Regions from separate parts of the Paenibacillus sp. KACC 21273 genome, predicted to be linked through region 2. Evidence: a T-box and tRNA genes for the amino acid it is inferred to sense, from the RefSeq annotation. Region 2 holds a T-box; the other regions hold tRNA genes.
What was found. A T-box is a leader RNA that pairs with one kind of tRNA and senses whether it is charged. The one in region 2 lies ahead of metG (methionine--tRNA ligase), so its partner is inferred to be a tRNA-Met.

Region 1 (10,654 bases), 870 kb from region 2:
TCCGACCGTTTCACTAAGCGTAATCTGAATATTTGAAATATGCTGATTGTTCCACAATGGTTCAAAGAAAGCATTCGCAAATCGAATCACTTCGATATTTTGCACCATTTCTTTACCTAAATAGTGGTCAATCCGATAAATTTCATCTTCTTCAAACACTTCATTGATCTCTGCATTAAGTTTGCGTGCAGATTCCAGATCATATCCGAAAGGCTTCTCAATCACCAGACGATTCCAGCCTGTACCATCCATCATGCCACCTGCACGAAGGTTAAGCGATACACTGCCAAATAGTTCAGGTGCAAGTGCTAAGAAAAAGAATCGGTTGCCTGGGATACCGTACTTATTCTCAATCACTTCTGTTTGTTCTCTTAACTCTTGGAAACCGGCGACATTGTTAATATCTAACGATTTATATTCAAAATGTTCTGCAAATCGAGTCCAATCTTCTTCGGCTCCGATCTTGTAGCGACAAAACTCTATGATAGACTGATGGAGATCTTCCCGAAATTCTTCATTGGTACGCGGTCGACGCGCTACACCAATGACTGCAAAATCCTCTGCAAGTTTACCTTCACGATACAAACTATAAATAGCAGGAAACAATTTACGTCTTGCCAAATCCCCGGTTGCTCCAAAAATGAAAAATACCGCACTTGGTGTCTGCAATGTCTCAAGATTTTGTTTTCCAGTCATAGCTCCTCAACTTTCTATGTAAAATCTGTAATGTGGTAAACGTATTCTACCATAATTACCCTATCTATCGCTATCTGACCACTATAAGAAGTACTTATATCTTTTGCAAATAAATTTGATATCTGTACGCAAATAGTGTATCACTCGGCTAATCCGTTTTTATACGCATAAATTGCAGCCTGTGTACGATCTTCTACACCTAACTTGGCTAGCAAATTTGTTACATGGAATTTGACCGTTTTGATACCGATAATTAATTCATCTGCAATATCTTGATTGGATTTACCTTGTGCTAGTAAGCGAAGGACATCCATTTCACGATCTGTTAATTCTTCATGAAGTGCACGTTCAAGTGGCTCACGAAAGCGACTCATCATTTTAGAAGCCACTTGTGATTCCAGCACTGATTGTCCTCTAGCAGCAGCTCGAATAGCATCTGCTATTTCACTAGCACGGGATGTTTTAAGCAAATAACTAAAAGCACCTGCTTCGATCACAGGATACATTTTTTCATCATCCAAATAACTTGTCAGTACAATCACTTTACAATCAGAATTGATCTGCAATACACGTCTTGTTGTTTCGATACCGTCCATACCTTCCATCACAAGATCCATTAGAATGACATCCGGTTTGTATTCTTGCGCAAGACGAATACCTTCTTCTCCGTTACTTGCTTCACCCACCACTTCAATACCATCTTCTGTGTCTAGTACAGCCGCAAGTCCAATACGAACCATCTCATGATCGTCGACTAATAATACTTTGATCAATTGCTCATCGTTTTCCATTGTATTATCCCCACCTGCTTTCTTCCGTATTTAAAGTCACAATCGGAATCACAATCTCTATACGTGTTCCTTTTCCAGGAGCAGTTATGTATTGAATAGTGCCTCCGAGTTCATTTGTTCGTTCCTTCATTGTAGATAAGCCGTAAGAAGCTTGTTTGGTTTCGTTTAATTCAAATCCGATTCCATCATCTTTCAAAGTTACCCGTACAGAATCTACCTTTTGCACGATCCGAATCTCCATCCGCTCGGCTTTGGCATGACGTAGTGTATTTGATAAAGACTCCTGTACAATACGGAAAATATGATTTTCTACTCCTTTTAACAACCGCAGATCATCATCCATATCCAAAGTAATTTCCATCGGGATTTTGGCTTGCAATTCGCGAATTAATTCCCGTAACCCCTGAGACAGACGCTTCCCTTCTAGATATACAGGGCGAAGATGCAATAGTAGCGCTCTCATTTCCGATTGTGCAACAGATGACATTTCTTCTATTAATTCAACCTGACGCTTAGCACGGGCTGGATTACTATCAAAAGTACGTCCTATCGCTGTCGCTGTCATCGAAATCGCAAACAACTGCTGAGAGACTGCATCATGCAATTCTCGCGCTAAACGCTGACGTTCTTCGATAATAGCTGTAATTCTAGCCTGTTCTGCCAATTGTGCATTGTTAGTAGATAAACGTTGCAGACTACTAATCTGATCTTCCCACTTTTTACCGATGCGATCAATTTGCTCACCCAGTCGTGACCATTCATCATTTCCCCATTGAGGAGCCGCTTGCGACCAATTGCCTTTTTCCCACATCAATAACGTATCCCGTAATTTATCCAGACGCATTTTGAGCCTAAGCGCATGATATAAACCATATAATGCACCTACAACAATAACCGGTACCAATAACGCTGCACCAGTCTGTAATAAAGAAGGCCAGGATAAATCTATTTTCAAATGACCAGAGGTATATAGTACATAAATAATAATAACCAGTAATAAGAAGGACAGTAAAACCCCTTCACTCATACTGCGGACAATCAAGTCAGCAGGTTTTCTTTTTTTCACGTATCAAGTCCTCCTGCTTTTCTGACTTTTTAAAAATTTAGTACCTTTTATCCATTCATTAGCTTGATAGAAATAGCCTACTGCTACTGCTGTAAAAGTCTACTTTTGCATAAACAGATTACGAGGATAATCGAATATTTAAATCTCCTGCAATATACGAAATAACCAACTTCACTTTTTGTTTACTGGTAGCATAATTAGCTGATTTCCATTGCAATCGATTCTGCACTCCTTGTTGCCGTTCTGCTATAGGATATCCATTCGATTCACAGCCAATCTGACCAAACAATAAATAAGCTTCAATTTCTACACCATAATCTTCTGGTATCGAAAAGTCCAGATCTCCTAATATTCCTTGAAAATAAAGAACAGTCTCCGATTCATCAGGCATAGCCAGCGACAGATCACAATCAATATCTCCGATAGCATGCCATGAACTAGAACTTTGCATCATCCACGGTTCACGATCATAACGCATATTTGTGATAAATCCTTGTTTCAAACGATATGGTTGTCCCCGATGGACTTTATTAGCATGTACATAAAACCATCCTAGCGATATCAAAGTAACCCCGACCACAATCATCAAATGATCTAACAACAATAACCCTAATCCTATTCCGCCGAAAATATACCCTTGTCTCATCGCTCCACTACGTAAACGCATAATTCCAATTAGCAACAAAAGAAGTGCGGCAACCGTAAAAAAGCCAAATGATACACCCAAAAGCACCTGCAAGCCAATCGCAATTAATAACACTGCAAATATTTTTCTTTTTCTTCCCATAACCGCACCTCCTTTACTGCTAATAATAGAAAAGCCATACCCGCATGATGACACATACGCTGTATGGCTTCGCCTGTTCTAGCATATCATATTGTCATTTTAATAACTATGATTTACATCTATGAATAGCTATATAACATCTATGAGCACTTAGTCTGCTCAAAAGAACAAATTAATATTGTGTATCTTCTTTAGAAAGAGATGGACCTTCAGATGGATTAGATTCAATCGTTTTAGGTGCTAATTTACTTTTCAGCAAATTCAATTGCTCATCCACTCTAAGTTGTTTTTCTGCATCTTCTGCACTCACATACGGGCTTGATCCATAACCAGAACGGTAAGGAGCACGCATTACATCTGCTTCTGCTTCCATTTGCATGATTTTCTCTTCCATGCGGTTAAATCCAAGCGAAGCGCCGCCTTTATCAATTGAATTTACAGAACTTACTTGAGCCATTTGTTTTTTCGCTTTTGCCATTTGAGCACGAGAAACCAATTCATTACGTTTGTTACGCATTTTGTAGAACTCGTCTTTCATTTCATGCAATTGGTTCATCATATCTGTCACTTGCTCTTTAGCTTGGCTGTGCATTTCAGAATACTCAGTGAATTTTTGATCAAAATACAACTTTTCTTCTAGCAATTTACGAGCCACTTCTTCTTGACCATTTTTAAGTGCAGCGGTTGCTTGGCTTTCACGTTGCATACCTACACGTGCAGCTTCATCAAAACGTTGTTTCATACGACGTTCATTTGCCATTTGTTTAGCTACAGTAACCTCTGCTTGATGAATTTCTGCTTCCATATCACGCAGATATTGATTTAACATTACAATTGGATCTTCTACCTTATCTAGTAAATCATTCACCGATGCCTTAGTCATATCTTTCAATCTTTTAAAAACTCCCATATTATAAATCTCCCTTCTCATATTGAGCGACTTTTTTTCTTAATTGTTCTACTTCTTTACGTAAAGCTTTATTTTCAATACCTTCCATCATCGAATCAAGATCACCATTTGATTTGGATGTCTGATCTGGAGCTTGTTGTGGAGGGCGGTTTTTCCCAAAATAACGAGAATTGCTTTTTTGTGGAGCATCATACGTATTAGGTTCATACGCATTTTGTGAAGTACCCCAGTATCCGCCATAACTTTGACGCGGACCATAACGATCTTCTTGATATTCTTCATGAAAAGGACTTTGTTCAAAAGGACGATATACTGGCGGTTGTTTAGGTACAATCAGTGCTGCAATAATATAGATCAACACTGTCGTTGTTCCGGTAAAAGGAATACTTAATATTAACAGAACCCGCAACAACGTAGGATTAATCTGAAAATATTCAGCTAGACCGCCACTAAGTCCCGTCAAAATCCGATCATGATTTGAACGATATAACTTCGGACGCATATTACTCCTCCTTACGATCTGCATCAAGCTTACGTCTTAACCGTTCCAATTCCTCATCTAACGACACACCATTCGTTGTGCCTGAACCAGAAGAATAAGAATCACCATTTCGCAAATCCCGTAATGCTTTGGCTTCAATCTCCCAATCAGAAATGCGATCTTCTAATCGTCCAAATGCTTGTGGTGTGCTTTGTACCGCATTACCAAAACGACGATTCATCTGTTGTTGCAAACGAAGAGTCTCCATACGAGCATAATAATACTCACGTTTGCTATAGACTGCTTGGTACTCTGATTTTAATGTATTTAATTGAGCCTGTACTTCTCGCAAAGCTTCTGTATTTTGATCCAACAATTCAGAATACTGATTTTCTTTTTCTTCATACATCACTTTTTCTTGCAAAGCCATACGAGCCAAATCTTCTTCTTCAGCCTGTAGAGCTAACATCGCTTGTTCTTCGCGCTTTTGACGCATCGCAGATGCCTGATCTACATGTTGTTTTAACTGACGTGTATGTTGAGTCACATGATGCTGCAATTGTTCAGCTTCTGTAATAGCACGTCGTGTATCTAAAAGAAATTGATCAATCATTCTCACAGGATCTTGACTCTGTTCTAATCTTTCATTTAAAGTAGCCACCGTAATATCACGTACACGTTTAAAAACGTTCATGAATAATTGCTCCCTCCCTTGCTTGATCACAAGTGATCTTTTTTGATATTCATCTATATCGTATTGCATCATATCGAACAAGTATGAATAACAGATGAAATCAACTATTACTAATATTTTACTACTTTTTTCAAAAATAACTTACAATATTTCGTAATAACATCTTATTATCTTTATATCGTACAATATAAATCGCTTTATTAGAATGTTACCCATTCACAGCCTGTACATCAACAATAAGAAGTGATTTACATAAAGAATATGATCTGTTTAGAACATTCTATTCTGTTCTTGTTGATGATGACGATTTTTTAGTAATGAATAACCCCACCATATTAATGCGATTCCAATAGCAGGCCCGATAATCCAAGACAATTTAGCAAATAGGATACACGCACCTATAACGGATAATGCAATTCCTAAAAATCGATGTCCGCTTTGTAAAGCATAATATCCAAGTACAAGTAATGCGACTGGGAATAATAGTCCTATCAGATAACTGAGTAGACTATGTACTTCGGGTAAAAATTTGCCAAAAACCATCAACACACCGATGAAAATTAATGCAAAAGCAGCTATACTTTTACGATTTATGCGCAAATGTTCCACCTCCTTTACCTCGTTATTGGTATTCATCATTTTCGGTATACACTTCTTAGATGTTGATCTTTAGCCAGATAACAATACTTTAAGATTGTAAAGCAAGTACCTTTTTACTTTCCTATCTGGTTGTAGCAAATGTTGTCTTTGCCTTATATACACATTGTAAAGTAGAATTGTATTCTGCAAAATGGACTACAGGTGGTTTTTTATCCTAGACCTTAGACGGGGAGCCCTTGTGAATTATCCGATTAACTTATATATATTCAATTTAAGTACATACTACATACTACATACTACATACTACATACTACATACTACATACTACATACTACATACTACATACTACATACTACATACTACATACTACATACTACATACTACATACTACATACTACATACTACATACTACATACTACATACTACATACTACATACTGAACAAGTATGCTGTGTGATTCTAAAAAAGCAAATAAAAAAAGCACTAGATCATTTGATCTAGTGCTTTTCATGTGTATGCCGGTGAAGGGACTCGAACCCCCACGGTTTCCCTCACGATTTTGAGTCGCGCGCGTCTGCCAATTCCGCCACACCGGCTAAGTAAAAATAATGCTATTTTTTTGGTACTTCCATTTAAAACATAAGAGCTAAAATGGCGCGCCCTAAGAGATTCGAACTCCTGGCCTTTTGATTCGTAGTCAAACGCTCTATCCAGCTGAGCTAAGGGCGCAAGAATTTAAAAAATAACTGGAGGCGCCACCCAGATTCGAACTGGGGATAGAGCTTTTGCAGAGCTGTGCCTTACCACTTGGCTATGGCGCCATATTATATTGTAAAATTTGGAGCGGACGATGGGAATCGAACCCACGACCCTCGCCTTGGCAAGGCGATGCTCTACCGCTGAGCCACGTCCGCTTACATATCATTTAAGTAAAAGTAAATAATGGCTGGGGATATAGGATTTGAACCTATGCATGACGGAGTCAAAGTCCGTTGCCTTACCGCTTGGCTAATCCCCAATAAAAAGGGCGACCGATGGGACTTGAACCCACGAATGCCGGAGTCACAGTCCGGTGCGTTAACCCCTTCGCCACGATCGCCATGCTATAAAATAAATCATTAATGTTATATTGGCAGGGGCAGCAGGAATTGAACCCACACTAACGGTTTTGGAGACCGTTGTTCTACCTTTAAACTATGCCCCTTCAAAACTGGTGGAGGCTGATGGATTCGAACCACCGAACTCGGAGAGAACAGATTTACAGTCTGCTGCGTTTGGCCACTTCGCTAAGCCTCCACAATAAATAAAAAAAAGATGGTGCCGGCGAGAGGATTTGAACCCCCGACCTACTGATTACAAGTCAGTTGCTCTACCAACTGAGCTACACCGGCAAGTGTTATACATTAAGCTAAATGGTGGCTCGGGACGGAATCGAACCGCCGACACGAGGATTTTCAGTCCTCTGCTCTACCGACTGAGCTACCGAGCCGTAGTCTAATGTATTGCTGTGTGTCGACTCTTCTACTCAATCACGATGATAACCATCTATTAATGTAGTGAGTTGATACTTTTATAAAGCAATTAATGGCGGAACCGACGGGATTTGAACCCGCGATCTCCTGCGTGACAGGCAGGCATGTTAACCCCTACACCACGGTTCCAGATTAATTGCGGGGACAGGATTTGAACCTGTGACCTTCGGGTTATGAGCCCGACGAGCTACCGGACTGCTCCACCCCGCGTCATTGTTCTTACTATAGTATTCTATGGTGGAGGTTGACGGGATCGAACCGCCGACCCTCTGCTTGTAAGGCAGATGCTCTCCCAGCTGAGCTAAACCTCCATTGTGACACAAAACATATTATATCATTTTTTGATTAGCATTGTCAAGTTATTTTTATAAGCAATGTTACTAAACTTAACAATGTAATGAAAGAAAAGATATGACCCGTAGGGGACTCGAACCCCTGTTACCTCCGTGAAAGGGAGGTGTCTTAACCACTTGACCAACGGGCCTTACTTGTGGCGGAGAGAGAGGGATTCGAACCCTCGAGACGCTTGTGACGCCTACACGATTTCCAATCGTGCTCCTTCGGCCAACTCGGACACCTCTCCATATGGCTCCCCGAACAGGACTCGAACCTGTGACAACTCGATTAACAGTCGAGTGCTCTACCAACTGAGCTATCAGGGAATAGTCACCGCTTCGCCGGATCTCTCCTCGAAACGGTCAATCGTCTTGCTTTGCTTGGCAACGTCCTACTCTCCCAGGACCCTGCGGTCCAAGTACCATCGGCGCTGGAGGGCTTAACGGTCGTGTTCGGGATGGGTACGTGTGGAACCCCTCCGCCATCATTACCAAACGGGCAGGTGTGTTGCTCCCTGAAAACTGAATCCGAAAACGAAAAACATCGCGTGTTAGCTTTATTGGATAAGCCCTCGACCGATTAGTATTGGTCAGCTCCATGCCTTGCGGCACTTCCACCCCCAACCTATTGACCTCGTCGTCTACAAGGGGTCTTACATACTGGGAAATCTCATCTTGAGGGGGGCTTCACGCTTAGATGCTTTCAGCGCTTATCCCTTCCGCACGTAGCTACCCAGCGATGCTCCTGGCGGAACAACTGGTACACCAGCGGTGCGTCCATCCCGGTCCTCTCGTACTAAGGACAGCTCCTCTCAAATTTCCTACGCCCACGACAGATAGGGACCGAACTGTCTCACGACGTTCTGAACCCAGCTCGCGTACCGCTTTAATGGGCGAACAGCCCAACCCTTGGGACCTACTTCAGCCCCAGGATGCGATGAGCCGACATCGAGGTGCCAAACCTCCCCGTCGATGTGGACTCTTGGGGGAGATAAGCCTGTTATCCCCAGGGTAGCTTTTATCCGTTGAGCGATGGCCCTTCCATGCGGTACCACCGGATCACTAAGCCCGACTTTCGTCCCTGCTCGACGTGTCTGTCTCGCAGTCAAGCTCCCTTATGCCTTTACACTCTTCGAATGATTTCCAACCATTCTGAGGGAACCTTAGGGCGCCTCCGTTACACTTTAGGAGGCGACCGCCCCAGTCAAACTGCCCACCTGACACGGTCCCTGTACCGGATCACGGTACGAGGTTAGAACTCAAATGCGATCAGGGTGGTATCCCAACGGCGCCTCAACGAAGCTTGCGCTCCGATGTCTACGGCTCCCACCTATCCTGTACAAATCGCACCCCAGTTCAATATCAAGTTGCAGTAAAGCTCCATGGGGTCTTTCCGTCTTGTCGCGGGTAACCTGCATCTTCACAGGTATTAAAATTTCACCGGATCTCTCGTTGAGACAGCGCCCAAATCGTTACGCCATTCGTGCGGGTCAGAATTTACCTGACAAGGAATTTCGCTACCTTAGGACCGTTATAGTTACGGCCGCCGTTTACTGGGGCTTCGGTTCATAGCTTCGCTTGCGCTAACCACTCCCCTTAACCTTCCAGCACCGGGCAGGCGTCAGCCCGTATACTTCGCCTTGCGGCTTCGCACAGACCTGTGTTTTTGCTAAACAGTCGCTTGGGCCTTTTCACTGCGGCCCCCTCGTGCTATTCACACTACCGGGGCACCCCTTCTCCCGAAGTTACGGGGTCATTTTGCCGAGTTCCTTAACGAGAGTTCTTCCGCGCGCCTTAGAATTCTCTTCTCACCCACCTGTGTCGGTTTACGGTACGGGCACCTGCTTCCTGGCTAGAGACTTTTCTTGGCAGTGTGAAATCATGACCTTCGCTACTATAATTTTCGCTCCTCATCACAGCCTGGCCTTGGGGTATGCGGATTTGCCTACATACCAGCCTCACTGCTTGAACGGACATCCATCAGTCCGCGTCACTATCCTCCTGCGTCATCCCATTGCTCATAACGGCTTTCGGTGGTACAGGAATTTCAACCTGTTGTCCGTCGACTACGCCTTTCGGCCTCGCCTTAGGTCCCGACTTACCCTGAGAGGACGAGCCTTCCTCAGGAATCCTTGGGTTTTCGGCGGATCAGATTCTCACTGATCTTTTCGTTACTCATACCGGCATTCTCACTTGAATGAGGTCCAGCGCTCCTTGCGGTACACCTTCAATCTTCATTCAACGCTCCCCTACCCCTGATACAACGTATCAAGCCATAGCTTCGGTGGTGTGTTTAGCCCCGTTACATTTTCGGCGCAAAGTCACTCGACCAGTGAGCTATTACGCACTCTTTCAATGGTGGCTGCTTCTAAGCCAACATCCTGGTTGTCTGTGCAACTTCACATCCTTTCCCACTTAACACACACTTGGGGACCTTAGCTGATGGTCTGGGCTGTTTCCCTTTCGACAATGGATCTTAGCACTCACTGTCTGACTCCCGGAATAAAGTCTGTGGCATTCGGAGTTTGACTGAACTTGGTAACCCTTGCGGGCCCCGCATCCAATCAGTGCTCTACCTCCACGACTCATCTTCCGAGGCTAGCCCTAAAGCTATTTCGGGGAGAACCAGCTATCTCCAGGTTCGATTGGAATTTCTCCGCTACCCCCACCTCATCCCCGCACTTTTCAACGTGCGTGGGTTCGGGCCTCCAGTACGTGTTACCGTACCTTCACCCTGGACAGGGGTAGATCACCTGGTTTCG
Region 2 (10,654 bases):
GGTTCGCGCACTTGTGACCCGTGTCGGTCTGAAGCTTACATATGATGCTAAGACCAAAGAAACCATTATGCAAAAAGATGGTAAAGAATTACGCTTCAAAACAGACAGTAAGTACTACACTGTAAATGGTGTGAGCACTTTGATGAAAGGCCCAGCTTTTCAACAAAAAAATGTATTTATGGTTCCTTTGACTTCGATCACTCAAGCATTAAATATTCCTTATACTGTACAAGGTAAATTAGTGGTATTAGATCTAGTTGTCAAACCAACAGCTTCCTTTACTGTTTCACCTACTGCTATTTATGCAGGTCAAACATTGGTAACATACAAAACAAAATCTACCACTTCTGATGGCAGTCCTATCGCTAATGAAACATGGACAGGACGCGAAGACATTTTTGCAGAAGCAGGTCCTCATGTGATCACGTATTCTGTAATGGATTCATCCGGTCAATGGAGTGATCCGTACACGGTTACGATCAACGTACTTCCTCCTAACCAACCGCCAGTAGCGATGTTTAATACGAACCAAGAAACATATCGCATGGGTGAATTGGTAACTTATACGGATATGAGTACAGATGATGAAAATGCAATTAACCCAGATTTAACAAAATGGGATAATAAGCAATTAGCATTCTTTACACCAGGTCCACAGACGATTACATTAACAGTAACCGATAAACATGGTGCAACAGGCACATATAGCAAAACGATCAATGTAACAGATCAAACATTGTATACAGCAGAAGATTTCTATCCGCTATTTACACCAACTGGAGATTCTTTCGACTTTAACGGTTCATTGATTCCAACATGGGCAACAGTAACAAATGCTCAAGTCACTGATGATCCAAGTCGTCTGATTCGTAGTAACAGCCCTGAACGTGTTTTAACTAAAGGTATCGTATATCAAGAATCTGCTACAGGTGCAACACGCTTTATGGTGCATCATTTGAATGAAACAGGTAGTAGCAAAAAAATGTACGTGGTAGCAACGAACCCGAACGCTACACCAGCTACACTTAACATTCAAGCTGTTGGTTTTGGAGGACCTAATCCTTATGCTACAGCAGTGGGTAAAGTTTCTGTAAAACGTTACTTTGAATCTATGCAAAGTGGAGCAGATGCTCAATCTGTTGTTCTACAACCAGGACAAAGCCAAGTTATCTTTAATCAACTAAGTGCTAACGCAATGAAGAACGATACCGTTATTTCATTATTCGGCGATCTAGTAAGTGATTCTAACGTACAATACACAGTGATGATGATTGATGAAAATCAAGATCCTATCGCTGCACTTGCTACAGAACCTAAATTGGACCGCGATGGTATTCATAACCGTGGTACGTATGACAATGCTGTACGTAATATTCATGTAGCTGACTTGATCGGTAACACAACAGTTCGTATGCCTATCGGAGACAACAATAGTGATCCTAACTTAATGGGTACAGATCCATTGTCAATGACTGAAGCTTCTAACGCAGGTAACTTCGGTGTGTTATACAAAATCAAGTTAGATATGGTTGCACCTAATACAATGATTTCCTTTAATGCTCGTGGTGGTCGTTACTCTGGTTACATGTATGTAAATGGAGCAATCACAGCAATCAAAAATAGCGGTGCAGCAACAACAGCGAATGATAATGTTGTGCTTTATCGTACAGGAACATTAGATACAGAAGCAGTAGAATTGTGGTTTACAGCAGCGCCTGGTAGTAACTTGCCAGTCAACTTGTTATTCACACAATTGCCAGCTAAAAAACAATAATCGTTTTATCAAAAAGCCCGGATCAGTTTTACTGATTCGGGCTTTTTTGCTTGTTTTGATATAATCATTAACTTTTACTAGAATCAATTGACGATTGTGTTCAAATAAGGCATGATGGAGAAATGTGTAATGATGTTCCGATAAGCTTTAATTAGTAACGTAATCGCCATAAACTTTTGACGAATAATTACGCATCGCACACCGTTATGTTGTATAATAGTTATTATTACGAATAATACAATAATTCATGTAAACGATAAAAGATAGATTAGGACAGGAGGAATAACTCATGCTGTCGACAGAACAAATCATCGATACGATGTCAGCACAAGGGTTGCGAATTACAGATCAACGTCGCACATTAGCACGTTTATTTGCAGAAGCTCCCGGTTATCTGACCGCTAAAGATGTATATGACTATATGGGTAAAAAGTACAGTGGGCTTAGCTTTGATACGGTCTACCGCAATTTGCGTGTGATGCAGGAGCTAGGTGTGTTAGAACAGATCGTTTTTGAAGATGGTGTCAAATTTAAAAGTCATTGTAGTCAAGACCATCATCACCATCATATGATCTGCTTACAATGTGAAAAAACGTATCCGATTGCTTTTTGCCCGATGGATATGACAGATATGCCTGAACAATTTGAAGTGGTCAAACACAAATTTGAAGTGTTCGGATATTGTAAAGATTGTCGTCAAGAAATGGGTGCTGGAGATGGCAAAGAAGGTCCCACTCTACATCTCAAACCATCTAAATTGATGTCTCATGAATATGATAATCATGAGCCTGCAGGTAAAAGCCAGTGAAGCGCAAATTGAGTCGTCGTGCGGTTCAGGCGCCGATCCATGTGTATCGCAAATTCATTTCACCACTCAAACCACCAACATGTCGCTTTTATCCGACTTGTTCTCAGTATGCTTTAGAAGCGATTGATATTCATGGTGTCGTCAAAGGTGTAGGATTAGCTGCCAGACGGATAGGGAAATGTCATCCTTTTCATCCAGGAGGATTTGACCCTGTACCGCCTGCCAAATCGAAGGATACATCTTCTTCAGTCACTAATCAGGAACAGCAAAATGCTTGACAGGTGATTTGGAAGTTCGGTATATTCATAACATCAAATATTATTTCCTGTGAATGGATAAGTAGATGAAAAATGCACCAGTACAGAGAGCCGGAGTAGCTGGGAACCGGTATGGTTAGCGTCATCGAATATGGTCCGGGAGGAACTGTAGTCAAGCATATGTCACGTATACATATGTAAGGCTTCAGCGTGAACCAGCGTTAATGGGCAGTCTGCGAAAGACTGAAAGAGTCTACTTCTGTAAAGGAGTAGAGAATTTGGGTGGTAACGCGTGAGTCTATGCTCTCGTCCCATATAGGGGCGGGGGCTTTTTTGCGTCCAGATATGGAAATGAGAACATAGCAATTTCAACATATTTAAGGAGGAATTATAATGTCAGCCAAACCTACTTTTTATTTGACAACACCAATCTATTACCCGAGCGACAAATTGCATATCGGTCATGCATATACAACTGTAGCCGGTGATGCGATGGCTCGTTACAAACGCCTAAGAGGATATGATGTTCGTTATCTTACAGGAACAGATGAGCATGGACAAAAGATCGAACGTAAAGCGTTAGAAAAAGGACAGACTCCACAACAATTTATTGATGGTGTAGTAGAAGGAATCAAAAAATTGTGGGATCAATTAGATATTTCGTATGACGATTTTATCCGTACCACTGAAGAGCGCCATAAAGTTGTAGTTCAAGAAATTTTTGATCGTTTGCTCAAACAAGGTGATATTTATAAAGGTGAATACGAAGGCTGGTATAGTATTCCAGATGAGACCTATTATACAGAGACGCAAATTGTCGATATTGAGCGTAATGCAGATGGCGAGATTATTGGAGGGAAAAGTCCGGATAGTGGACATCCTGTAGAATTAGTTAAAGAAGAATCTTATTTCTTCCGTATGAGCAAATATGCAGATCGTCTATTAAAATACTATCAAGATAACCCTGAATTTATTCAACCTGAATCTCGTAAAAATGAAATGATTAATAACTTTATCAAGCCGGGACTTGAAGATTTGGCAGTTTCCCGTACTACGTTTGAGTGGGGCGTACAAGTTAAAGGAGATCCTAAGCATATTGTGTATGTATGGATCGATGCACTTTCTAACTACATTACAGCATTAGGCTATGGAACAGATAATCCAGAATTATTCAACAAATTCTGGCCAGCAGATATTCACCTGGTAGGTAAAGAAATCGTTCGTTTCCATACAATCTATTGGCCGATTATGTTGATGGCGCTAGATCTACCATTACCTAAAAAAGTATTTGGACATGGTTGGTTATTAATGAAAGACGGTAAAATGTCCAAGTCCAAAGGAAATGTGGTTGATCCGGTAACTCTAATCAATCGTTATGGTCTAGATTCTCTGCGTTATTATTTGCTACGTGAAGTACCTTTTGGTTCTGATGGTACATTTACACCGGAGAGCTTTGTCGATCGTGTCAATTCAGATTTGGCGAATGATCTAGGTAACTTGCTTAATCGTTCGGTAGCTATGGTCGATAAGTATTGTAGTGGTACTATTCCTGCTTATCCGGGTCGTCTACTTGAAGTGGATGGAACATTAGAAGATATCGCTGCACAAACGATCGAGAAAGTAGAAAATGCGTTTGAAAATCTTGAATTTTCTGTAGCTCTAACAGCGATCAGTCAGTTGATTAGTCGGACTAATAAATATATTGATGAGACGCAACCATGGGTACTTGCCAAAGACGAAGCTAATCAACCGCAATTGGATTCGGTGATGTATCATCTTGTAGAGACATTGCGTATCGTTTCTGTATTATTGCAACCATTCTTAACACGTGCACCTAAAAAAATCTGGGCACAACTTGGCATTACAGAAGGCGAACTTACCGCTTGGGAAAGTATTCGTACGTATGGTCAGATTCCAGCAGGTACGACTGTTGTTAAAGGTGAACCTATTTTCCCTCGTCTAGATAGCAAAGAAGAAGTAGCTTATATCGTAGAAGCGATGGGTGGCGTATTAACAGCAGCAACTGAAAATACACCATCAACTACACCAGCTTCTGTACCTGTAGAAGTAGAAGAGTCACAAGCGCCTGAGATCAGTATTGACGACTTTGCCAAAGTTGAACTGCGCGTAGCTCAAGTGATCTCTGCTGAACCAGTTAAAAAGGCAGACAAACTGCTTAAATTACAACTGGATCTAGGTACAGAGCAACGTCAGGTTGTATCTGGTATTGCGAAGTTCTACACACCGGAAGAATTAGTAGGACGCAAAGTCATCTGCGTCACTAATCTTAAGCCTGTGAAATTACGCGGAGAAGAATCTAAAGGTATGATTTTAGCGGCTTCTCATGGCGATCAATTGACACTAGCTACGGTTCCAGACGGTATGCCGAACGGTGCTATTGTTAAGTAAAAGTATTTTCAAAAGATAAGTAAAGACCTTCCGTGGAACAGCATATATGGTGTACACATGGAAGGTTCTTTCTATCGTTTGAATCGCGTGCAAAACTTGCCAACTCATGCGAATTAAATGTATGATTATTGAATCAATATTTGCCAAATGAATACAGTACGTAGTGAAAAAGGGGGAGCAAGATGCCAACGCCCAGTATGGAGGATTATTTAGAGCGCATTTATAAATTAATCGATCAAAAGGGATATGCGCGTGTCTCGGATATTGCAGAAGGGTTAGAAGTACATCCTTCGTCCGTTACAAAGATGATCCAAAAATTAGATAAAGATGAATATTTGATTTATGAGAAGTACCGGGGATTAGTGCTGACAAGCAAAGGGAAAAAGATGGGCAAACGCCTTGTAGAGCGCCATCAATTACTCGAAGATTTCCTGAATGTTATCGGTGTTAACCCGGATTATATATACAAAGATGTAGAAGGTATAGAGCATCACCTGAGTTGGAATTCGATCACTCAAATTGAAACATTGCTAGAATATTTCCGTCGTGATCCGTCACGTGTGGAAGCGCTACAGAATCTACAAAAAGAGCTGATTAGCGACTCGTAAGGCAGGCATCTGTCGATCACTTGGCAGATGTCTTTTATTTTGTTCGCAACTTTGGTAACTGTCAGTCGTCTAATGTTATAAGCACCAAGCAACGATTTACTGGAGGTTTGAATTTATGAAAATGGTTCGTTTTATCGCTGTATTTTTAGTCATGTTGATGATTGTCCCTTCGATCAGTAGTACACTTCACGCCGCAGATTCGGATATTAAGATCATGCTAGATGGAGAACAGATACAAGGGGATGCTGCTCCTTACATAACCAGCAAGAGCAATGTAACGATGGTTCCTTTACGCTTAGTGAGCGAAAATTTAAAAGCCAAAATCGCCTGGAAACAATCGACAAGTACTGTTACGATTACTAGCGATAAGCAAGTGCTGGTACTGACTTCTGGTCAGAATACGGCTACGATCAATAACAAATCGGTTAGCTTAGATGCTTCGGTTGAAATGAAAAACGGTCGTGTGATGGTTCCGCTACGTTTTATCGGGGAAGGTCTGGGTCTTGATGTTAATTGGGATCAAGCCAACCAAACGGTAAATCTAGCAACAAGTAGCTATCAAGGTACAGGTAGTAAAAATAACAGTAGCAAGCCTTCTACACCACCTACTACCAATACAGGAACAACAGATAATAGTAATAGTGGAAAAGCTCCAACGAGCACCGTAGCCAAAGATGGGCTTCGTGGTGCATGGATCTCTACTGTCTACAATCTAGACTGGCCGGCTACATCCGGTGCAACCAAGCAAAAGCAAGAATTTTCAAAATTATTAGATGATCTACAAGGTATGGGGATTAATGCAGTATTCGTACAGGTTCGTCCTGCTGGAGATGCATTGTACAAATCTTCACTGATGCCATGGTCAAAATATCTAACCGGAACACAGGGCAAAGATCCTGGATATGATCCATTAGAGTATATGGTTGCTGAAGCTCATAAGCGTGGTATGGAATTCCATGCATGGTTTAACCCGTTCCGCGCAACAACCGATGCGAATACAAGCAAATTGGCAAGCAACAATGTAGTACTCAAACATCCTGACTGGGTGATTAAGTTCGATAATAAATATTATTTGAACCCGGGAATTCCAGCTGCTCGTCAATCGGTTATTGATACAGTGATGGAAGTTGTGAATAACTATGATATTGATGGTGTACATTTGGATGACTATTTCTATCCATATTCAGAAACAGCTTCGAACAAATTCGGCGATGATAGCACCTATGCTAGTTACAACAGTGGTAAGTTCAAAACTAAAGCGGATTGGCGTCGTGGCAATATCAACAGTTTTGTCCAACAACTAAATACATCGATTCACAATTCCAAACCTGCTGTGAAGTTCGGAATCAGCCCGTTCGGTGTATGGCGTAACAAATCTTCAGATATTACAGGTTCAGATACCAAAGCAGGCGTAACAGCTTACGATACAACGTATGCAGATACCCGCACATGGATCAAAAATGGTTGGATCGACTATATTGCTCCACAAGTATACTGGAGCATGACACTTCCTGTAGCTCGTTATGATAAAGTAGTAGACTGGTGGGCAAATGAAACCAAAAATACAGGTGTCGATCTGTATATCGGTCAGGCACTTTACAAAATCAGTACACCAGAAATCGGCTGGAGCAGTTCTAATGAAATCATTAACCAGCTCAAATACAATGAGAAATACAGCAATATCAAAGGTAGCATTTTCTTCAGTGCTAAAGATTTGAAAAAGAATCCGCAAGGCGTATTAGCAAAATTACGTTCATACTGGGGATTGTAAGATAATATAAGATTACAAAAAAGGGATTTTATCAGCCAGATACTGAGGCGATAGAATCCCTTTTTTTGATTAAAAAAGTAACATCGATAAATATAGAACATTAAAATCTGAGAACATAATAACTAGATAGCAAAAAAAGCATGATCTGTTCCTCGGTAAGAAGGAAAAGTCATGCTTTTTTTATAGATATAAATAGCTTTATGATAATAATTGCTATACTGAACGGATCTGGAATCTATTCATTAATCTAGTGAAATTTAGGAGCTTCATCATCATCTTTTCCTTTATTGCCTTGAATCACTTGAAAAGGATAACTCTTTTTCGGTTTGGATGAATGACTGCTAGATGGTCTAGCAGAAGTTGTTTTGTAGCTATTTTTCTGTGATCCATTCATTTTAGCCATGGTGCGTGCAGAAGGTTTGACTTTGGGGCCATTGTAACTTCGACCAGACATACCAGAAGTAGAACGCAGAACCAAAAACAATACAACAATTAAGATGATCGGTACAATAAGATTCGCCCAATTATATGTTGCAGGAGAAGCCACCATTTGGAATATTTCAAGAAACAGCCCGACCGCACCCAGTAACATAGCTACTCCAAAAACAATCAGTTGAACAGGTGATTTTCTCATTTTTATCATCCTTTCACAGGGTCAGGCGAAGAAGTGGTAACAGCAGAATGAACATGCTGTTGTTCAAGAGCAGCATCTAATTCACGCATGCGGTTGAATGAAGCAATAGAGACTTCAATTTGATCCAGTGTCGGTTCTTTTGTTGTTAACAACTGTAACCACAATCCGGGATATCCCAAATAGCGCAATACAGGTACTTCACGCAAGCTATTTGTAAATTTCAAAAATTCAAACGACACACCAATGACGACAGGCAACAAAACGATACGTTGGATAATACGCTCAGTTAGACTATCCCAACTGAATAGCGCATAGATAATCACTCCGATAATAACGGTTAATATAATAAAACTGCTTCCGCAGCGATAATGCAGACGACTATACTTTTGCACATTTTCCGGTGTTAATTCTTCGCCATGTTCATAAGCTGTAATGACTTTGTGTTCAGCACCATGATATTGAAACAGTCGCTTAATCATAGGTGTCTGTGAGATCGCCCAGAGGTAGATCAACAGCAGAACAATTTTGATAACTCCTTCAAGCAACGTATGCAGTGCATGATTGTCAAAAGCTTTTCCAAATAATAAACTTTCGACAAACACAGGAACCAGTGTAAAAACAAGCTTACCTACGATTAAAGAAAGAATACCGACTACTGCCACACCAAGCATCATACTAAGACTCATTTTCGATTCTTCTTTTTGCTTCTGCTCCGCGTATTCTTCAGGGCTCATCTGATCTTCGGAATAAGCATCAGCAGCATAATTCAGATGTTTGGAGCCTTTGGCACTTGAATCAATCAAACTTATAATTCCTCGCAACAATGGAATGCGGCGTAATGTTTTGACCCATGACTTATCCTGTCTAGGTACTTCTAAAAAGGTGATCTCACCATCTTTACGTCTTACAGCGGTCACATTCACATTTTTTCCACCGAACATAACGCCTTCTATTACTGCTTGGCCGCCATAGCTCGGAGGAGCAGATTGTTTTGACAAGTACAGTCACCCTTCCGTAGTTCGACATTATCGTGACTCACGAAATGCCTGATCAAGCTTATCTGTTCATTGATCATAGATAGAAATAAGCTTATCCTTTAATTGTAGCGGATTTAGCTGATTTTTACCAGAATACACTATGAGAAAGCCTAGAGAGAACAGATAAGATATTGTACTGCCTATTCTCAAAATTGCAATTCGTATGGTAAAATAATTTTTGGCTATTTCTCAGTTTACATTTGTCCAAAATGATCACAATACGACGATACAAAGAACCAAGCGAAAGTAAGATATTTTGCTTTGCAAAGATTATTTTTGATTTCACTAGCAGACGTCGTATTTTATTCTAAAACGCTGAAGGGGAGAGATGTAATTGAGTACACAACGTTTAAATAAGTTACGTCAAGCAATGCAAGAGCAACAATTAGAGGCATTGTTAATTACAAGTAGTGTGAATCGCAGATATTTGACAGGGTTTACAGGTTCTGCGGGTTATGTGTTAGTGACTGCACAGGAAGCTTACTTATTGACTGATTTCCGTTATATGACTCAAGCGCCAGAACAAGCCACAGCTTTTTCAGTTGTCGAACATTCGGCAAATGTAGTCGATACGATGAAAGAATTGTTGTCCAAAGGCAATATCAGTAAGCTTGGATTTGAACAAGATTTGGTGCCTTATAGCAGATATGCAATGTACAGCAAACATTTAGCACCAGTGGAGCTGGTTCCTGTATCCGGCATCATGGAAGAGATTCGTAATTTCAAAGACGCTGAAGAAATTGCTATTATCGAAAAAGCGACTGATATCGCAGATCGCACATTTAGCCATATCCTGAACTACATCAAACCAGGTGTAACAGAGCAAGAAATCGAACTTGAAATGGAATCCTTTATGCGCCGTCAAGGAGCAACAGGGACTTCATTTGAGACGATTGTCGCTTCAGGTGAACGTTCTGCTTTGCCTCATGGCGTAGCAAGCGAAAAAGTAATCGGTGAAAATGAATTTGTTACTTTAGACTTTGGTGCAATTTATCAAGGCTATGTATCTGATCTAACCCGTACTGTATTTGTAGGTACACCAACTGAAAAGCATCTTGAAATTTACAATATCGTACTAGAAGCACAACTGAATACGCTTAAACACTTAAAACCAGGTATGAGCGGTAGAGATGCAGATGCACTGGCACGTGATGTTATTGCTTCTCATGGTTACGGTGAAGCATTTGGACATAGTACAGGTCATGGTATCGGTATGGAAGTGCATGAAGAGCCTCGCTTGTCTAAAATGAGCGATACGGTATTATCTCCAGGTATGGTGGTAACCGTAGAACCGGGCATTTATATTCCAGGGTTTGGCGGCGTGCGTATTGAAGATGATGTATTAATCACAGAAGA
Region 3 (10,654 bases), 610 kb from region 2:
ACTTTGTTTACGTAGATCTTCATGCATCCCACCTTGAACGATTGCAAACAGCCCTTGATCATGTGGACGACCATGACTTTCAAGGCAACGTTCTGCCCAGCGAGTCGTACGTTCAAGTGACTTTTTCACATATTCATATTCAGCAGGATATGGAGGACATTCATCAAATGCCATCATAATATCCGAACCTAATGAATTTTGAATGTCCATTGCAATTTCAGGGGATAAGAACAACTTATCTCCATTCAAATGCGATTTAAAATGAACGCCTTCTTCACTAATTTTACGCATATCGCTCAGACTAAATACTTGGAATCCACCGCTGTCTGTCAAAATTGGGCGATCCCAGTTCATAAATTTGTGTAACCCACCAGCATCACGAATCAAATCATGCCCTGGACGAAGAAACAAATGATACGTATTACTCAAAATAATATGCGCATCCATCTGTTTTAATTCTTCTGGACTCATCGTTTTGACTGTTGCTTGTGTACCTACAGGCATAAAAGCAGGTGTTTCAATAACTCCATGCGGAGTATGAACACGTCCAAGACGTGCTCCTGATTGCTTACAAGTTTTGATATGTTCGTACGTAATAGGTCCAGCCATAGTATTGGTTCTCATCCTTCTGCTTATAAAATAGGATAGTCAGTCTTATCACTAAGTTAGCTTATCCTGTTAACGTCACTATAGATATAGCTTACAACAACGTTCATCAACAGTTAATTATACGGGAGCATCCCTATGAAATACAATCATTTTCTAATAAATAAACATCGCATCGCCGAAGCTGAAAAAGCGATACTTCTCAGCTACTGCCTGCTGATAAGCATCCATAATATGCTCTCGTCCAGCTAATGCACTGACCAACATGACCAGGGTAGATTTAGGCAAATGGAAATTCGTAACCATTGCATCAACCAGACCAAATTCATGCCCTGGATAAATAAAAATCTGCGTCCAACCACTAGAAGCTTCGATCAATTGCCCTTTTGCTTCACGAGCTACGGTTTCCAATGTACGTGCAGAAGTTGTCCCTACAGCAATAATACGGCCACCGCGCGCTTTCGTTTCATTTAACAATTGAGCAGTCTCAGCAGACAATGAGTAAAACTCTTCATGCATCACATGTTCTTCAACCGTTTCGACAGACATAGGACGGAATGTACCTAATCCAACATGCAAAGTCACAAAGCCTACCTGTACACCTTTGGCTGCAATTTGATCTAACAATTCTTTTGTAAAATGAAGCCCGGCTGTTGGTGCAGCTGCGGAACCTTCATGTTTTGCATATACCGTCTGATAACGTTCACGATCATCCAGCTTTTCTTTAATATATGGAGGAAGTGGCATTTCTCCTAGACGATCTAGAATTTCTTGAAAAATACCTTCATATCGGAAAGACAATACACGCATCCCCATATCCGATTCTTCTTCAATCACGGCTTCCAGCTCACCGCCAAAATCAATTACAGCGCCTTTTTTCAGCTTTTTACCTGGTTTTACTAGTGCTTCCCAACGATCACCTTCCAGTTGAGTTAATAACAATACTTCTGCTTTAGCACCTGTATCCCGTTTGATCCCAAATAGACGAGCTGGAATTACACGTGTATCATTCAAAATCAATGTATCGCCTTCATGTAAATAATCTAAAATTTCACCAAAATGCTGATGTCTGACTTCACCTGTTTGTTTGTTTAAAGTAAGCAAGCGTGAAGCTGTTCGATCTTGCAATGGAACTTGAGCAATCAAATGCTCTGGTAATTCAAAATCATATACATCTACTTTCATGGTTCTACTTACCCCTTCGTAATTTGCACATTGTTATAATAATGTTGCAAGATTTGTTTATAATTTGATCCTTTGTCAGCCATACCTTTAGCGCCCCATTGGGACATACCTAATCCATGACCATTCCCGTTACCTGTAAATAAAAATCCACCTGCTTCAGTCACTCTAGCTACACCATCACCATTTAAAATCACCGTTGAGCTTGAACCTGTTCCCTGTCCTGAAGCTCCTAAAATAACAGTTCCGGCAGCTGGCATTTCATTTTGATCATTATTTGAACCTACAACTACATAATTTGCTGTATTTACCACATCAAATAATGTACTTGGTAGACTATTGAGTGCAGAACGGAACACATCAGGATACTTCACTTTCACAACAGCACCATTTACTTTGATTTCAGTAACACGTCCAGAAGGGCCACGCTGAGAAACCTGAATAGAAGTGATGGTAGATGGTAAGCTTGCGGTTGTTTTACCTTTTAACGTTGCCAGTATTTGCGCCGAAGTAAAAGGGCCACGTATCCACTGATAGCTATTGGACTCAGGTAATAATTCTAACACAACAGCTTGATCACCTGGATTCATTTGACCTACCATAGATACATTACTTTGTACCACTGGTAAAGGACGCACATTTGTATTTTTAGCAGTAACTGTCATATAGTCTAGTCCAGCCGATGTTTTCTTGCCTGATAATTTTACATTATCTTCACGTACATAACCAGACTTTCCGTTATCTAATAATACATGATACCAATTTTTAAGCGCCGCTTGTGAAGCCGCATCTTCTTTTGATACCACACTCACAAATACATCTCCACCGCCGTTCCATACTTCAGAAGGATCAGCTGAAGCCCCGCCACTATTGGCAGAAAATATCGCCTCAATCACTTTATTATTTTTTGTGACGATTTCACCTGCTGTAGCATCAACAGCCGCAATAATTCGTTTATCTTCTGCACTCACACCGTTATACGCTTGACTCAGTGTAGTATCTACCACATCTGCTATTTTAAATTTAGAACCTTGCTCTTGAAATCTAGCATAACTACGTGCAGCTACTGCTTGAGCTTTCAAAGCTTCTGCTGGCCATGAAGCAGACACTTCGCCACCGACTACTGAATATAGATACTCTTCCATAGGCAAAACATTAATCCATGCCAGTTGACCGTTATAATTACTTATTTCAAAATCACCACGATATGTTCGAGCAGAACGTTCAGTCACTTGAGTTCCTGAATCGTTTCCTTGTAACATCATTTTGACATCTGTTCCACTAACCATATAATGATCAATCGGTGAAGGGCTAGTAATACTTGAAGTCACATTTGTACGTTTAATAAGCGCCGCTTGTGTACTATTTACAGTAGTGAGTGTAATATCAGGTAATGCTGTTGCTGCAACTGATTTGATACTTGCCAAAGAAGCCGCATCTGCTTCTTCCCCTACCCATACATTGTAAGCGAGAGCTCCGCCACTTTTAGTGATAGCGACAAATCCATCCAATCCAGCTGCACTGACAGCAGCAAGTCCAGCATTCGCTTGTGCTTCAGTTGCATAACTTCCAGCAGACAAATGGAAACCACCTTTTACCACAGGTGTCTGACCATTCAAAATAGACCTTACTGTAGAAGCTACACGAGAAGCTCCAGTCGTAGCCGCTGCTTTAGAAGAATACATCCCTGTATACAATTGATATACGGTGCCACCATTTTTGGAAGCTGAGAATACGATGGATTTATCACTTGTCGATTGTAATAGTTTGATCCCTGCCGCCGCTGTAGCGAAATCAGCCGTTTCCAATACTTTCACCCGATAGCCATCAATACCAAAGCTGGCTTGATTGCCAATAGATAACCAAGAATCAACTACTCCATTATTCGATTGACCTACACTAAGACTCCCTGCTGATTTCACATTAACTACAGGGACTATTGAAGAATATGTATTTCCCACATCTAAAAATAGCCCTACACGCACTTTTTCATTATCAACAGATGGTGTTGCTGCATAAGAAGATTGAGGCAATGTTCCTGCTAAAAGTATCACTACAGGCAAAAGCCATAATGTTTGCTTCCATTTTTTCAACGTTGTATTTACATTTGTAGTCACATTCATTCACTTGTTCCTTTCTTGAGTCCATACTTATACATCGACACTCTTATCCATTATACGCATAAGTAGTCCAAATGACTTGGTTTGCACCGAAATTCTCTCAAAATCCTTGCGACTGGTCATACTCAAGTCCTTTTATTCAAAATGTTTTAATATTCAAATCCTCTATTTCCTAGTCCTGTCTTTCTCCGTCTATACTTGTTGTAAATTATATCTATATTACTACAATACATATTTAAAATTGCTCTATTTAACTTACAACACTCAACACTCAACACTCAACACTCAACACTCAACACTCAACACTCAACACTCAACACTCAACACTCAACACTCAACACTCAACACTCAACACTCAACACTCAACACTCAACACTCAACACTCAACACTCAACACTCAACACTCAACACTCAACACTCAACACTCAACACTCAACACTCAACACTCAACACTCAACACTCAACACTCAACACTCAACACTCAACACTCCAAAATTATACGGATAGCTGAACAGTAAGCAACTTCTTTGAGCGCAAAAAAAGACTGACTATTTATAGCATCTTGCTCTCTACAAATAACCAGCCTTTTCTATTCATTCAATTTTATGCTTTTCCATTCAAATGATCGGGCATAGGTATCCCCAAATAATCATAAGCCATAGGCGTAACAATACGTCCTCGTGGAGTACGTTGTAGGAATCCTAACTGAAGCAGATAGGGTTCATATACATCTTCAATCGTTTGACCTTCTTCACCGATAGTGGCAGCGATAGTATCCAACCCTACAGGACCACCGCGGAAATTATGAATCATCGCTTGCAGTACTTTATGATCAATCTGATCCAATCCTCGCGGATCGACTTGTAACATATCCAATGCTTCGTCTGCAATCTCAGGTGTGATAATCCCATCACCACGTACCTGTGCATAATCCCGTACACGTTTGAGTAGACGGTTAGCAATACGAGGTGTTCCTCTACCACGAAGTGCAATCTCGTCTGCTGCATCGCCTACAATATCAATACCAAGTATCTCTGATCCTCGGCTTACAATAAAGGAAAGTTCATCGACTGTGTATAATTCCAGCCGACTCACAACTCCAAATCGATCACGCAAAGGAGCAGATAACAAACCTGCACGTGTTGTTGCACCAATCAATGTAAATGGCGGCAAGTCCAAACGTACTGAACGAGCACTAGGTCCTTTACCAATCATAATATCAAGCGCCGAATCTTCCATAGCCGGATACAAGACTTCTTCTACAGACCGATGTAATCGATGAATCTCATCAATAAACAATACATCCCCATCTTGCAGATTAGTCAGCAAAGCCGCCAGATCACCAGGACGCTCAATAGCAGGCCCTGAAGTTGTTCTTAAGTTGACACCAAGCTCATTAGCAATAATGTTAGCAAGTGTAGTTTTACCTAACCCTGGGGGGCCATATAAAAGAACATGATCCAACGCCTCGCCTCTCAACTTAGCAGCTTCAATATAAATTTTCATATTTTCTTTAATCCGAGTTTGCCCGATATATTCTGAAAGGTAACGGGGACGTAGACTCAGTTCCACCGCTTGGTCTTCCATCATCAAGTTAGCAGATATGATGCGGTCATCCGTCATCTTTATTCGCTCCCCTTCATCTGTTCTACCTGTCTTTTTAAAATTTCATTACCACTATCTTTAAATATACCATAGCTATTCTAATATAAATATTTAGCACAAGATAAGTTCATAGATTGCCGTTTTTTAAAATAGTATCCATTGATCTCAATTACTATACTATTCATCATATATGCAAAATAGAAATAAGCTTTCACCTTCATTAGCTTTGTTCCAAATATACCAAAATAGATCGAATTTCTATTATTCCGATGTATTTTAGCATAGTAATGAGATTAGCCAGTATACAACATTTTTAATGCTCTCTTCATAACATCATCGGCTGTATCGTCAGGGAATACTTCGTGTTTCAACGTTTGCCAGATTCGATCCAATTCGGTATCCGTATACCCCAGAGCTTTCAATCCATCACGTACTTCAGGCCATACTTCTCCAGAAGTAGTGCTAGTCGTTGGTGGAGCAAATAATCCTGTAGCAATAATAGAATCACCAATACCACCCAATTTATCTTTCAAATCCAGAATCATACGTTGTGCAGTCTTTTTACCGATCCCAGGCAATTTGGTCAAAAACGTAATATTTTCTTGATAAATAGCAGTAACAACCCCTTCAGGGCTACCACCACTTAGAATACCAAGAGCTACACGTGGACCAATACCAGATACTTCAATCAATTTGCGAAATAATTTCTGTTCATCACGTGTAGGGAATCCAAATAATTGAATTGCATCTTCACGTACATGATGATGAATATAAATGGTGACTTCACCGGTCTCTTTCATCCATGCATAAGGGTTAGGGCAAAATACGCGATACCCGATTCCTTGCATATCTACAACCACATATTCATTTTCTAAATGCACTATCGGCCCGCGCAAAAAATCAATCATTTTTTCAATACCTCATTTATCTTCGAATTTAGCACATAAGAATGAGCATGACATACAGCCACAGCTAATGCATCAGCGACATCATCAGGTTTCGGAATTTTTTGCAAATTCAAAAACATTCGAATCATTTCTTGAACTTGCCTTTTTTCAGCTTTACCATACCCTACAACAGCTTGTTTTACTTGCATTGGTGTATATTCTGCAATAGGCAAACCCTTTTGTTTAGCTGCTAAGATCATCACACCACGCGCCTGACTCACAGACATCGCATTAGTTACGTTACGGTTAAAAAATAGTTTTTCAAAAGCAACCGTATCTGGTTGATACTTCTCAATTAATTGTACAGTACCTTCATATACATGCAATAATCTATCTTCATCAGGTGTATGAGCTTCTGTCTGAATACAACCATATTGAACTGGAGTCAACTTGCTTCCATTTTTATCTATAAACCCAAAACCAACAATCGCAATTCCGGGGTCAATTCCCATTACACGCAAATCGATCTCTCCCTTGTTCTATTACATAAATATTAATACTCTTTTTATAAATAAAATAGTAATCATAATGAATACATATATTCTGTTTTCCAAATAAATAAAATGAGTTCTTACTGATGATAGAGAGTAATTTATTATAGGGCTTACTACTACTCATCATCTTAATCATATATTCAAGTAAAGCTAAATAGGCGAACATATGTATCTCTTTCATTTCATTATAGCAAATATAAATCCACTTGAGTTAATAAAATAACAAAATTTCATTTCAATAAAATCTATTCCATTTCAAAGCTAGGTTAAGTTATTCTTATTAAAATCATAACTATAAATATGTACGTATAATTCATCTATATCAGTAGATGTAAGTCGATACAGTAGATGTAAGTCGATACAGTAGATGCTATAGCAAGCTTTATATTATTCTTATAACTATTTATCATAAGTAAATTAAAACAAATATAAATGAACATAAAAAAACCATTGATCATTACGATCAATGGTTTTTTAGTATCGGGACGACACGATTTGAACATGCGACCCCCTGGACCCAAACCAGGTGCTCTACCAAGCTGAGCTACGTCCCGATAAATAATATGCCGGTGAAGGGACTCGAACCCCCACGGTTTCCCTCACGATTTTGAGTCGCGCGCGTCTGCCAATTCCGCCACACCGGCCAATCAAGATAAAAATGGCGCGCCCTAAGAGATTCGAACTCCTGGCCTTTTGATTCGTAGTCAAACGCTCTATCCAGCTGAGCTAAGGGCGCATATAAAATTTAGAAAATATTGGAGCGGACGATGGGAATCGAACCCACGACCCTCGCCTTGGCAAGGCGATGCTCTACCGCTGAGCCACGTCCGCAGTATAATATGAATTACAAAGTCTATGATCGAACCAATTTCTTTAAAAGAAAATGGCGGAACCGACGGGATTTGAACCCGCGATCTCCTGCGTGACAGGCAGGCATGTTAACCCCTACACCACGGTTCCAGATTAATTGCGGGGACAGGATTTGAACCTGTGACCTTCGGGTTATGAGCCCGACGAGCTACCGGACTGCTCCACCCCGCGTCATTAACACTTACTATAAAATTCTATGGTGGAGATTGACGGGATCGAACCGCCGACCCTCTGCTTGTAAGGCAGATGCTCTCCCAGCTGAGCTAAATCTCCAAAGAAGTAATATGACCCGTAGGGGACTCGAACCCCTGTTACCTCCGTGAAAGGGAGGTGTCTTAACCACTTGACCAACGGGCCACAATAAAACCGATACTTTACATACTAACATCTTATTACTTTTAGAACAAGTCCATTTACAACTAATATTCTAGGCTAGTGGCTGTAATAAAACGGCCTCTGGCGGAGAGAGAGGGATTCGAACCCTCGAGACGCTTGTGACGCCTACACGATTTCCAATCGTGCTCCTTCGGCCAACTCGGACACCTCTCCATATGGCTCCCCGAACAGGACTCGAACCTGTGACAACTCGATTAACAGTCGAGTGCTCTACCAACTGAGCTATCAGGGAATAGTCACCGCTTCGCCGGATCTCTCCTCGAAACGGTCAATCGTCTTGCTTCGCTTGGCAACGTCCTACTCTCCCAGGACCCTGCGGTCCAAGTACCATCGGCGCTGGAGGGCTTAACGGTCGTGTTCGGGATGGGTACGTGTGGAACCCCTCCGCCATCATTACCAAACAGGCAGGTGTGTTGCTCCCTGAAAACTGAATCCGAAAACGAAAAACATCGCGTGTTAGCTTATTTGGATAAGCCCTCGACCGATTAGTATTGGTCAGCTCCATGCCTTGCGGCACTTCCACCCCCAACCTATTGACCTCGTCGTCTACAAGGGGTCTTACATACTGGGAAATCTCATCTTGAGGGGGGCTTCACGCTTAGATGCTTTCAGCGCTTATCCCTTCCGCACGTAGCTACCCAGCGATGCTCCTGGCGGAACAACTGGTACACCAGCGGTGCGTCCATCCCGGTCCTCTCGTACTAAGGACAGCTCCTCTCAAATTTCCTACGCCCACGACAGATAGGGACCGAACTGTCTCACGACGTTCTGAACCCAGCTCGCGTACCGCTTTAATGGGCGAACAGCCCAACCCTTGGGACCTACTTCAGCCCCAGGATGCGATGAGCCGACATCGAGGTGCCAAACCTCCCCGTCGATGTGGACTCTTGGGGGAGATAAGCCTGTTATCCCCAGGGTAGCTTTTATCCGTTGAGCGATGGCCCTTCCATGCGGTACCACCGGATCACTAAGCCCGACTTTCGTCCCTGCTCGACGTGTCTGTCTCGCAGTCAAGCTCCCTTATGCCTTTACACTCTTCGAATGATTTCCAACCATTCTGAGGGAACCTTAGGGCGCCTCCGTTACACTTTAGGAGGCGACCGCCCCAGTCAAACTGCCCACCTGACACGGTCCCTGTACCGGATCACGGTACGAGGTTAGAACTCAAATGCGATCAGGGTGGTATCCCAACGGCGCCTCAACCGAAGCTTGCGCTCCGATGTCTACGGCTCCCACCTATCCTGTACAAATCGCACCCCAGTTCAATATCAAGTTGCAGTAAAGCTCCATGGGGTCTTTCCGTCTTGTCGCGGGTAACCTGCATCTTCACAGGTATTAAAATTTCACCGGATCTCTCGTTGAGACAGCGCCCAAATCGTTACGCCATTCGTGCGGGTCAGAATTTACCTGACAAGGAATTTCGCTACCTTAGGACCGTTATAGTTACGGCCGCCGTTTACTGGGGCTTCGGTTCATAGCTTCGCTTGCGCTAACCACTCCCCTTAACCTTCCAGCACCGGGCAGGCGTCAGCCCGTATACTTCGCCTTGCGGCTTCGCACAGACCTGTGTTTTTGCTAAACAGTCGCTTGGGCCTTTTCACTGCGGCCCCCTCGTGCTATTCACACTACCGGGGCACCCCTTCTCCCGAAGTTACGGGGTCATTTTGCCGAGTTCCTTAACGAGAGTTCTTCCGCGCGCCTTAGAATTCTCTTCTCACCCACCTGTGTCGGTTTACGGTACGGGCACCTGCTTCCTGGCTAGAGACTTTTCTTGGCAGTGTGAAATCATGACCTTCGCTACTACAATTTTCGCTCCTCATCACAGCCTGGCCTTGCGGTATGCGGATTTGCCTACATACCAGCCTCACTGCTTGAACGGACATCCATCAGTCCGCGTCACTATCCTCCTGCGTCATCCCATTGCTCATAACGGCTTTCGGTGGTACAGGAATTTCAACCTGTTGTCCGTCGACTACGCCTTTCGGCCTCGCCTTAGGTCCCGACTTACCCTGAGAGGACGAGCCTTCCTCAGGAATCCTTGGGTTTTCGGCGGATCAGATTCTCACTGATCTTTTCGTTACTCATACCGGCATTCTCACTTGAATGAGGTCCAGCGCTCCTTGCGGTACACCTTCAATCTTCATTCAACGCTCCCCTACCCCTGATACAACGTATCAAGCCATAGCTTCGGTGGTGTGTTTAGCCCCGTTACATTTTCGGCGCAAAGTCACTCGACCAGTGAGCTATTACGCACTCTTTCAATGGTGGCTGCTTCTAAGCCAACATCCTGGTTGTCTGTGCAACTTCACATCCTTTCCCACTTAACACACACTTGGGGACCTTAGCTGATGGTCTGGGCTGTTTCCCTTTCGACAATGGATCTTAGCACTCACTGTCTGACTCCCGGAATAAAGTCTGTGGCATTCGGAGTTTG

Region 1: it encodes a tRNA-Met, which carries the amino acid that the T-box ahead of metG (methionine--tRNA ligase) is inferred to sense. The anticodon was not compared.
Region 3: it encodes a tRNA-Met, which carries the amino acid that the T-box ahead of metG (methionine--tRNA ligase) is inferred to sense. The anticodon was not compared.

The regions. Positions count from the first base shown of each region.
Region 1 covers NZ_CP117876.1:1,010,847-1,021,500, reverse strand. The annotation lists gene zwf (glucose-6-phosphate dehydrogenase) at 1-696, opposite strand, end outside; gene PQ460_RS04755 (response regulator) at 837-1,487, opposite strand; gene PQ460_RS04750 (sensor histidine kinase) at 1,492-2,553, opposite strand; gene liaF (cell wall-active antibiotics response protein LiaF) at 2,672-3,340, opposite strand; gene PQ460_RS04740 (PspA/IM30 family protein) at 3,513-4,250, opposite strand; gene PQ460_RS04735 (PspC domain-containing protein) at 4,252-4,752, opposite strand; gene PQ460_RS04730 (PspA/IM30 family protein) at 4,754-5,425, opposite strand; gene PQ460_RS04725 (hypothetical protein) at 5,696-6,025, opposite strand; tRNA gene PQ460_RS04720 (tRNA-Leu) at 6,542-6,621, opposite strand; tRNA gene PQ460_RS04715 (tRNA-Arg) at 6,678-6,754, opposite strand; tRNA gene PQ460_RS04710 (tRNA-Cys) at 6,773-6,846, opposite strand; tRNA gene PQ460_RS04705 (tRNA-Gly) at 6,865-6,939, opposite strand; tRNA gene PQ460_RS04700 (tRNA-Gln) at 6,969-7,043, opposite strand; tRNA gene PQ460_RS04695 (tRNA-His) at 7,052-7,124, opposite strand; tRNA gene PQ460_RS04690 (tRNA-Trp) at 7,156-7,229, opposite strand; tRNA gene PQ460_RS04685 (tRNA-Tyr) at 7,237-7,321, opposite strand; tRNA gene PQ460_RS04680 (tRNA-Thr) at 7,341-7,416, opposite strand; tRNA gene PQ460_RS04675 (tRNA-Phe) at 7,439-7,514, opposite strand; tRNA gene PQ460_RS04670 (tRNA-Asp) at 7,611-7,686, opposite strand; tRNA gene PQ460_RS04665 (tRNA-Met) at 7,694-7,767, opposite strand; tRNA gene PQ460_RS04660 (tRNA-Val) at 7,793-7,868, opposite strand; tRNA gene PQ460_RS04655 (tRNA-Glu) at 7,970-8,041, opposite strand; tRNA gene PQ460_RS04650 (tRNA-Ser) at 8,049-8,140, opposite strand; tRNA gene PQ460_RS04645 (tRNA-Asn) at 8,144-8,219, opposite strand; rRNA gene rrf (5S ribosomal RNA) at 8,272-8,388, opposite strand; rRNA gene PQ460_RS04635 (23S ribosomal RNA) at 8,453-10,654, opposite strand, start outside.
Region 2 covers NZ_CP117876.1:1,875,925-1,886,578, forward strand. The annotation lists gene PQ460_RS08495 (stalk domain-containing protein) at 1-1,774, shown strand, start outside; gene PQ460_RS08500 (Fur family transcriptional regulator) at 2,064-2,582, shown strand; gene yidD (membrane protein insertion efficiency factor YidD) at 2,579-2,860, shown strand; T-box leader at 2,901-3,156, shown strand; gene metG (methionine--tRNA ligase) at 3,233-5,248, shown strand; gene mntR (transcriptional regulator MntR) at 5,431-5,856, shown strand; gene PQ460_RS08520 (family 10 glycosylhydrolase) at 5,972-7,627, shown strand; gene PQ460_RS08525 (hypothetical protein) at 7,875-8,261, opposite strand; gene PQ460_RS08530 (DUF1385 domain-containing protein) at 8,267-9,259, opposite strand; gene PQ460_RS08535 (M24 family metallopeptidase) at 9,633-10,654, shown strand, end outside.
Region 3 covers NZ_CP117876.1:1,270,412-1,281,065, reverse strand. The annotation lists gene tgt (tRNA guanosine(34) transglycosylase Tgt) at 1-609, opposite strand, end outside; gene queA (tRNA preQ1(34) S-adenosylmethionine ribosyltransferase-isomerase QueA) at 763-1,791, opposite strand; gene PQ460_RS05990 (SpoIID/LytB domain-containing protein) at 1,800-3,911, opposite strand; gene ruvB (Holliday junction branch migration DNA helicase RuvB) at 4,512-5,531, opposite strand; gene ruvA (Holliday junction branch migration protein RuvA) at 5,807-6,421, opposite strand; gene ruvC (crossover junction endodeoxyribonuclease RuvC) at 6,418-6,921, opposite strand; tRNA gene PQ460_RS05970 (tRNA-Pro) at 7,435-7,508, opposite strand; tRNA gene PQ460_RS05965 (tRNA-Leu) at 7,519-7,598, opposite strand; tRNA gene PQ460_RS05960 (tRNA-Arg) at 7,614-7,690, opposite strand; tRNA gene PQ460_RS05955 (tRNA-Gly) at 7,711-7,785, opposite strand; tRNA gene PQ460_RS05950 (tRNA-Asp) at 7,839-7,914, opposite strand; tRNA gene PQ460_RS05945 (tRNA-Met) at 7,922-7,995, opposite strand; tRNA gene PQ460_RS05940 (tRNA-Val) at 8,022-8,097, opposite strand; tRNA gene PQ460_RS05935 (tRNA-Glu) at 8,110-8,181, opposite strand; tRNA gene PQ460_RS05930 (tRNA-Ser) at 8,282-8,373, opposite strand; tRNA gene PQ460_RS05925 (tRNA-Asn) at 8,377-8,452, opposite strand; rRNA gene rrf (5S ribosomal RNA) at 8,505-8,621, opposite strand; rRNA gene PQ460_RS05915 (23S ribosomal RNA) at 8,686-10,654, opposite strand, start outside.